Regions from separate parts of the Thermosynechococcus sp. TG215 genome, predicted to be linked through region 1. Evidence: predicted binding sites of a transcription regulator. Region 1 holds the regulator's gene; the other holds the start of a gene.

Region 1 (4,495 bases):
TGAGCGATCGCCTGCGGCAACTGGAGGCAGCGGGTATTATGGTGATTGCCCTAGCCGAAGGCTACGTAAGCGATCGCCCCCCCAGCGGAGATCAGCTGCTATCCCTTTGGGATCAAGTAAAGCAGCAACTCCATCACCACACTCTCTGCCATGGCCATGCCCGCAATCGCCTCAAGCACCGTCCGCCGCCGGGTCGTGCTCCCTATGGCTATCGCCGGGGCAAAGAGCACTATGTCATTGATCGAGCGGCAGCCGTTGTCGTCAAGGATTTTGTCGAGCATTTTCTCCTCTATGGCTCCCTCAGTGCAGCGGTGCGCTTTATTGCCACCACCCACCACAAGCAGATTAGCGTAGCGACCGGTCGGCGCTGGTTGACCCACCCCGTCTATCGCGGCCATCTCTACTACCAAGGGAAAACGGTGATTCCTCAGACCCATGCCCCCCTGATTGCCCCCGATGAAGCGGCTCAGGTGGATCGGCTGTTGCGACGCCAACGCTCTCTGCCTCGTCGCAGTGCTAGTGCCCCCCATCCTCTGGCGGGATTGGTGATTTGCCGCCAATGTCAGCAACGCTTTGGCCGGACTCAGGTGCAGCCTTACCGCCAACCGAGCCAATATGCCTACTTGCGTCCCCTGCACTGTCCCCTCTCCCCCAAATGTCGCAGCATTCCCTACGACGCGGCCTTGGCTGCTGTGATTGATCAAATTGCTGAGCGCCTGCCGCCCGCGATCGCCCAACTGTCGCTGCCGCCGCCACCGTTGACGGCTCAACTGCAAGCAATTGAAACCCAACTGCACCGCCTTGCCGAACTAGAAGCCCAAGGCCTCTTGGATCCCGAAACCGCTCAACTGCGCCGCTATAAACTGGCTGGGGAACGGGCACAAATTGAGGCACAGCAGGCCCAATTGCCCCCTAGTAATCTTTTGCAACTGGCGGTGACCCTTGGTCAGCCGCAATTTTGGTACCAACTCTCGGCAGCAGAGCAACGGTTCTATCTACGGGAGTTTTTACATGCCATAGCGGTCACCAGCCGCCCGCCACAGCCTTGGTCGATCCATCTGCAATTTATTTGGGAATCCCCCATTGGCAGTACTGCTTAGCCATTTCTAGCTGAGTTTTTAGTCACAAAAGACCAATCGCCATAGCCGCAAGTTGCAACTCAGAATTGCTGAAATACAAAGGCTAGTTTATAGATAGATAAAAAACACAGATAACAAGTCACAGGTGTAAGGGGTTATGACGATTGAACTCAGCGATCGCCAAAAACAAATTCTTGGCGCCACGATTAACCATTACATTGCCACGGCAGAACCCGTCGGCTCAAAAGCGATCGCCACGGAATACAACCTCAACGTCAGCCCGGCCACGGTGCGCAATACGATGCTGCTCCTCGAAAAAAGTGGCCTGCTTTACCAACCCCACACCTCCGCAGGGCGGGTGCCCTCTGATTCTGGCTATCGCGTCTATGTGGATGAACTGATCCAGCCCATTCCCGATGTGGCTCGCAAAGCCGAGAGTCTCTTGAGTGAGCGGTTTATCTGGGGGCAACAACGCCTTGAGGTGATCTTGCGGCAAGCGGCGCAGTTGCTCTCGGATCTCAGTGGTTACATTACCCTGATTACGCTCCCCAATCGTTTGGAGCGGCAGATTCGGGTGATTCAACTGGTCGCCTTGGATTCCCAGCAGGTGATGGTGATTCTTGTGCTCGATACCTACGAAACCCAGTCGGCACTGATCCAATTGGGGCAAGGGGAAGAGGATCCTGAGCTGCGGGAGCGCACCCTCCAGGTACTGACCAACTTCCTCAATCATCAGTTGCAGGGGCGATCGCTGGTGGAACTCAGTGCCATTGACTGGCAAAAACTGGATTTGGAGTTTCAGACCTACAGTCAGCAGCTTCAGACCCTACTGCGGCAGTTGAGCGATCGCTACAGCCACCAAGGCACTTCCTTTGTCATCAGTGGTCTTGCCGATGTTCTCCAGCAGCCGGAGTTTTCCCAAGTGGAGCAGGTGCAAATGCTACTGCATCTTCTCGAAGACCAACAGGATCAACTGGCTCCCTTGATCAGTGGCGATAGCCAAGCCCCCTCGCAGGTGCAAATCCGCATTGGCAGTGAAAATACCTTAGCGCCGATGCAGTCCTGTACACTGGTTTATTCCTGCTATTGCTATGGGGACTCCCCCGTGGGCAGTATTGGCATTCTAGGGCCGACGCGGATGCCCTATGCACGGATTATTCCCCTAGTGGCCACAGCGGCAGATTATCTAACTGAACAGGTGAGTCGCCGCAAGTAAGAAAATCAAAACATCCGAGAATTCTTGTGCAGTCAACGGCCGGCTTTATCATGCACAATAAACTATTGGGCTTTCCCAGTTGGAGATATTGAAATGCCGACACCCGCCTTGCTGGTTCTTGCCGATGGTTCAGTCTTTCGCGGTTTTTCCTTTGGGGCACCGGGAACAGCCATTGGCGAAGTGGTCTTTAATACCGGCATGACGGGTTATCAAGAGGTACTCACTGACCCAAGCTATTGTGGTCAAATCGTGACATTCACCTACCCTGAGTTGGGCAATACTGGAACAACGCCCGAAGACGATGAATCCGATCGCCCCCAAGTGCGCGGTGCGGTTGCTCGCCATATCTGTGACATTCCCAGTAACTGGCGATCGCAACAATCCTTACCTGATTACCTCAAAGCCCATCGCATTCCCGCCATTTACGGGATTGACACCCGCGCCCTCACCCGCAAAATTCGTACTGTCGGTGCCATGAATGGCGGCATCTCCACGGAAATCCTTGATCCCGTTGAACTGCTGCAAAAAGTCCTTGCCGCTCCCAGTATGCAGGGACAAAATCTAGCCAAGGTGGTGACCACCCGCACCCCCTATGAATGGACAGAACCGACGCCCCCGGCTTGGGAATTTCGTCCCCAAACAGCCACCGAAGAGCCACCCTTGACGGTTGTGGCTATTGACTTTGGCGTGAAGCGCAACATTCTCCGTCGCTTGGCTAGTTATGGTTGCCGTGTGATTGTTGTGCCGGCGGATACCCCAGCGGAAACGATTCTCAGCTATGACCCCGATGGCATTTTCCTCTCCAATGGCCCCGGCGACCCTGCGGCGGTTCAGGAAGGCATTGAAACCGCACGCAAATTACTGGCGGCTCAGCGTCCCATGTTTGGCATTTGTCTGGGGCATCAGTTGTTGGGACTTTCTTTGGGGGCGGAAACCTTCAAACTGAAATTTGGTCACCGCGGGTTGAACCAGCCCGCTGGCCTGACCCGGCAAGTGGAAATTACCAGCCAAAACCACGGCTTTGCCATTACTGAAGAATCCCTTGCCCAAACCCCCGTTGAGATTACCCACTTTAACCTCAATGACAAAACCGTTGCCGGTCTGAAGCACCAAACATTGCCGATTTTCTCAGTGCAGTACCACCCTGAGGCCAGCCCCGGCCCCCACGATGCTGATTATCTCTTTGGCGACTTTGTGGCGCAAATGCGTGCCTATCGTCAACAACACCCCCGCAGCCAATGAAAGGGCGATCGCTCACCCCCTATCTCTTTCTTGCCCCTGCCTTGGGGTTACTCACACTGACGGTCTTTTGGCCAGCCCTACAGGCCTTTTTCCTGAGTTTCACCCGCTATGAGATGGATCTCCTGAGTCCGCCTGTGTGGGTGGGATGGGCCAACTTTGCGCAATTGTGGCGCGATGGTGTTTTCTGGAAAACCTTGGCCAATACTTTCCTCTATTTAGTGGTCGTGGTGCCGATTCTGGCGATCGCCCCCCTGCTGTTGGCGATTCTGGTCAATCAACCCCTGCGGGGCATCCACTGGTTTCGTGCTGCCTACTACAGCCCCGTGATTATCTCAATGGTGGTGGCGGGGATTGCTTGGCGCTGGCTCTATGCCCCCAATGGCCTCTTCAATCAACTGGTACAGGGTCTGCATCTGCGGGACACCCCGATTCCTTGGCTGACAAGTCCCCAACTCGCCCTCTTTAGTGTCATGGCCGTCACGATTTGGAAAGGCTTGGGCTACTACATGGTGATCTATCTGGCGGGACTTCAGGGGATTAGTGGTGAACTCTACGAAGCGGCAGCACTCGATGGCAGTGACGGCTGGCGACAGCATTGGGATATTACCCTACCGCTGATGCGTCCCTATATTCTTTTGGTGAGCATTATCTCAGCAATTTCTGCCACGAAGGTCTTTGAAGAGGTCTATGTCATGACCCAAGGGGGGCCCCTCAATAGCTCCAAGACCATTGTTTATTACATCTATGAGAATGCCTTTCAGCGCTTAGAGATCAACTACGCCTGTACGATGGGACTGGTCTTATTCCTATTTATCCTGTCGTTGTCTCTCTTGAATCTCAAGTTTGGCCGACAGGTGGAAATGCCCCTTAGCTAACCACCTGCATGCGTTGAATCAACCATTGATTGCCGCGACGGGTAAAGGTGTAAATGACGCGGTAGGGATCGCTATAGGAAATA
Region 2 (4,495 bases), 670 kb from region 1:
AATCAGGCGATCGCGGGGCAGATCGAGGTCAATGTTTTTCAGATTATGCTGCCGTGCACCCCGAACCCGAATTTCACCCGTAGGCACTGGATCGCCCATGCTGCAAACTGCGAATGTTAAAAAACGTTACATTGAGGGTTATTATAGCAACGCGGCCAGACCCGTTTGGCACCATCCAATAAAAAAGCGGGGTGTGGTTTCCCCGCTGTGAGTGTGACTTAGGTTACTTGCGCTGAACCCAGTGAGTTTCAGGGATTCACCGACGGGTTGGGCTTAGTAGTCGAAGTCACCGCCCATGCCGGCACTGGCACCCGCAGGATTGTTGTCCTTGGGTTCGGGTTTGTCAACGATGATGCACTCGGTGGTCAGCACCATACCGGCAATAGAGGCCGCATTTTGCAGAGCCGAGCGGGTGACTTTGGCAGGGTCAACGATACCAGCATCGAACATGTTGACATATTCATCTTTGGCGGCATCATAACCCACATCGAAGGGTTTTTCTTTGACCCGTTCGACAATGATGGCACCGTTTTGACCCGCGTTTTCAGCGATGCGACGCAGGGGAGCGCTAAGGGCACGCTCAACAATGTTGGCACCAATCAGTTCTTCACCCGTCAGGTGCTCAGCCGCCCAGTTGCTCAACTCAGGCGCCAAGTGCACCAAGGTGGTACCGCCACCGGGAACGATCCCCTCTTCAACAGCGGCTTTGGTGGCGTTAATCGCATCTTCCAGACGGAGTTTGCGATCTTTCATTTCGGTTTCAGTGGCAGCACCGACTTTAATCACTGCCACACCACCGGCCAGTTTGGCCAACCGCTCCTGCAGTTTTTCTTTGTCATAGCTGGAGTCGGTTTCTTCGATTTGGCGACGGATTTGCTCGCAGCGAGCTTTGACGGCTTTTTCATTGCCTTCGGCCACAATCGTGGTGTGATCTTTGGTGATGGTGATGCGGCGAGCTTTACCGAGCATATCCAGCTTGGTATTTTCCAGCTTCAGACCGGCATCTTCGGTGATCACTTGACCCGCTGTGAGGACGGCAATATCTTCGAGCATTGCTTTACGGCGATCGCCAAAGCCGGGAGCTTTCACCGCAGCCACATTCAAGACACCGCGCAGACGGTTGACCACGAGGGTCGCCAAGGCTTCTTTCTCGATATCTTCAGCAATGATCACCAGCGGTTTACCGGCGCGAGCCACTTGTTCGAGGATCGGCACCAGATCTTGCACTAAGGTAATTTTCTTGTCGGTGATCAGCACGAAGGGTTCATCAAGCACCGCTTCCATGCGCTCGGTGTCGGTGGCAAAGTAGGGGGAGATGTAGCCCTTGTCAAAGCGCATCCCCTCAGTGACCTCGAGTTCGGTGGTCATGGATTTGCCTTCTTCGAGGGAGATCACGCCTTCTTTGCCCACCTTGTCCATGGCATCGGCAATCATCCGACCCACTTCTTCATCGTTGCCCGCGGAAATTGCTGCCACTTGGGCAATGGCTTTGGAATCTTCCACCGGACGGGCATGTTCAGCAATTTTTTCCACAAGGAAGTGGGTGGCTTTGTCAATCCCGCGTTTCAGGGCAATGGGGTTAGCACCGGCAGCTACGTTGCGCAGCCCCTCTTTCACCATGGCATGGGCAAGAACCGTTGCCGTAGTCGTACCGTCACCGGCAGCATCATTGGTTTTCGAGGCGGCTTGGCGGATCAGCGCCACACCGGTATTTTCAATGTGATCTTCCAGTTCAATTTCCTTGGCGATCGTCACCCCGTCGTTGACAATTTGGGGGGCGCCAAATTTTTTCTCCAGAACTACGTTCCGTCCTTTAGGACCAAGGGTCACGGCCACGGATTCAGCCAAGATGTCCATCCCTTTTTCGAGGGCACGACGAGCATTTTCGTTGTAGATAATGCGCTTCGCCATAGGTGTTTCCTACCTCAATCGTTCAACAGTGATGAAAAATCGCACAGAAATGTAAGGAGTGTCAGCGACTTAGCCAACAATGGCCAAGATGTCTTTTTCCGAGAGGAGAACGTAGTCTTCGCCCGCCAGTTTCACTTCAGTACCGGCATATTTGGAGTACAGCACTTTGTCCCCCACTTTCACATCCATGGGCTGACGCTTGCCGTCTTCAGTGAGTTTGCCAGGACCGACGGCGGTCACTTCGCCCACTTGGGGTTTTTCACGGGCATTGTCGGGCAGGAGGATGCCCCCTGCGGTACGTTCTTCACTTTCGCTGACTTTGACAAAAATGCGATCGCCCAACGGCTTCACAGTTGAAACGCTTAGAGATACGGCTGCCATAGCGTACTGTTCTCCCAATTGTAAGAGTATGGATTGATAGCACTCACTGCACGGCTCATCGCGCAGTTTTTGGGGGGCAAGAGCATCACTTGCAGTTGTTTAGCACTCTCACCCTTCGAGTGCTAATGTAGCGAGAGACGGTTGGCGATCGCAACTCCTGTTGCAGTACGGTTTTCCGAACGGAACTTTAGCTCTTTAGTCCCGTCGTGGCAATGCCGCGAATCAGTTGCCGCTGACCCAAAATAAACAAAATCATCACCGGCACAGTGGCAATCACCGCTGCCGCCATCATCAACGGCCAATCATTGGTGAACTGCTCCTGAAAACTGGCCAAGGAAAGCTGCACTGTGATCAGTTCTGGCTTAGTGGTAAAGACCAAGGGCTTAAAGAGGTCATTCCACTCCCCAATAAAGGTAAAGATAAAGAGTGTGACCAAGGCCGGTCGGCTCAGGGGCAAGAGAATATGCCAGAGGACTTGCCAGCGATTTGCCCCATCCAAGAGGGCTGCCTCCTCAAGGGCAACGGGCAATGTGAGAAAAAACTGCCGCATCAAAAAGACGCCAAAGCCATTGGCCGCCGTCGGCAAGATCAAGGCGCCATAGGTATTGATCAGATGACCCGCCTTGAGGATGAGGAAAATTGGGATCACCAAAAGTTGAAATGGGATCACTAGGGTTGCCAGCATCAGCAGCAAAATCGTCTGTTGCCCCGGAAACGAAAGTCGCGCAAGGGCGTAACCCGCTAGGGCTGAGGTCACCAACTGGAGCGCCGTTACCGCTAAAGCCACAAACGTTGAGTTGGCAAAGGCCAAGATAAAGTGTCCCTGCTGCCATGCTGCCTGATAGCTCTGCCATGTCCAGCCTTGGGGTGGCAACAATTGGGTAGGTAGGGTTCCCGGTGGCCAGCCCGACGTACAGAGCACCACCAGTAGGGGGCTGAGAACCAGCAACGCCCCCAATGTCAATACTAGGGTCAACCCCAAGGAGTGACCCCTGCCCAAGAGCCGTTTCAGCCCATCCACAACCTTCCTTTCCCCAAACAAAACCCTGCGCCCTTCGGAAAGCCGGCCTCTTGAGAGCTGCATGTCCAATTCTCCCTCATCCCTGCTTTAACTGCCAGTGAGGTACATTCTCCTTCCCCCTTTCATAGAGATTTATCTGCCCCACTCAGGGGGTTGGGAGGGCGCTTGAGGACATCCTTGCAATCAAGATTTTGCTCAAGACGCTATCAAGGGAGCACTATACCACCCTTTGCGTCTCGCAAGAGAGTGTTTGACCACCCTCCTGAGGACTTGCTTATTCAAAGTGCTGCAGGCACAGAGACCGATTCCAAGACAAAGCTTTGAGTTTCCTCCCCAAGTTTGCATAGGAGACAAGCTGTGCCAGTTAGAGAAGTTGCAATTGTCCACCCTTGTGGAGTGTCCAGTAATGACTCATCTGTACAACCCAAATCCTGCTGTTATTTACCGCTGGGTGATGAGTTCTTGCCTTGTTGGTTTAGGATGTGCAACCCTGCACTTAGCTCCTGTAACTGCCCAAATTGCCGTCTATGAAGGGCGGCGTGTCACCGGGGATGTTACCATGACACTTCCCGACGGCAGCACCTACAAAGGGGAATTGCTCAATGGTCGCTTTAATGGCCAAGGTATCCTCACAATGGCCAATGGCAACCGCTATGAAGGGGAATTTCGCAATGGCCGCTACCACGGTCAGGGGGTGCTCACCTATGCCGATGGGGGACGCTACGAAGGGGGGTTTGTGGATGGCATCTTCAATGGCAAGGGCACTCTCCAACTGGCCAATGGTCAACGCTACGAGGGCACGTTTCTCAATGGTCAATACCATGGGGAGGGGGTGCTCACCTTTCCCGACGGTACCCGCTATGAGGGGCAGTTTCTAGCGGGCAAGTATCATGGAACTGGAACGCTCTCCTTCGGAGATGGCACAAGCTATGCCGGACAGTTTCGCAATGGCTTATTTGAAGGACAGGGGGTCTTTACGCTACCGGATGGCTCCCGCATTGTGGCCACATGGCGCAATGGTCGCCGCGAACCCCGCTAATCTGCTTCAATCAGGCTGTGAGTGATCCGCTGACGGCGGCGCTAAGTCCCTACGCCCGCTTTGGGGTGCGCCTTGGCCTTGAACCCATCCAAGCGCTGCTGAGTGCTTTGGGGTCTCCCCAGTTACAGGTGCCCTTGATCCAC

The links. Region 1 encodes HrcA, which represses chaperone genes, less so after heat shock. Its sites were predicted from a motif close to TTAGCACTCNNANNNTNNGAGTGCTAA; they were not measured.
Region 2: groES (co-chaperone GroES) is a predicted target of HrcA. The motif match lies at 2,392-2,418, and genes of this name have one in related genera.

Annotation. Positions count from the first base shown of each region.
Region 1 is NZ_CP134178.1:248,296-252,790, forward strand. It holds gene RHJ02_RS01120 (recombinase family protein) at 1-1,100, shown strand, start outside; gene hrcA (heat-inducible transcriptional repressor HrcA) at 1,237-2,295, shown strand; gene carA (glutamine-hydrolyzing carbamoyl-phosphate synthase small subunit) at 2,389-3,537, shown strand; gene RHJ02_RS01135 (carbohydrate ABC transporter permease) at 3,534-4,412, shown strand; gene RHJ02_RS01140 (IMS domain-containing protein) at 4,405-4,495, opposite strand, start outside.
Region 2 is NZ_CP134178.1:917,129-921,623, reverse strand. It holds gene uvrA (excinuclease ABC subunit UvrA) at 1-99, opposite strand, end outside; gene groL (chaperonin GroEL) at 274-1,911, opposite strand; gene groES (co-chaperone GroES) at 1,981-2,292, opposite strand; gene RHJ02_RS04320 (carbohydrate ABC transporter permease) at 2,480-3,304, opposite strand; gene RHJ02_RS04315 (MORN repeat-containing protein) at 3,720-4,352, shown strand; gene RHJ02_RS04310 (folylpolyglutamate synthase/dihydrofolate synthase family protein) at 4,322-4,495, shown strand, end outside.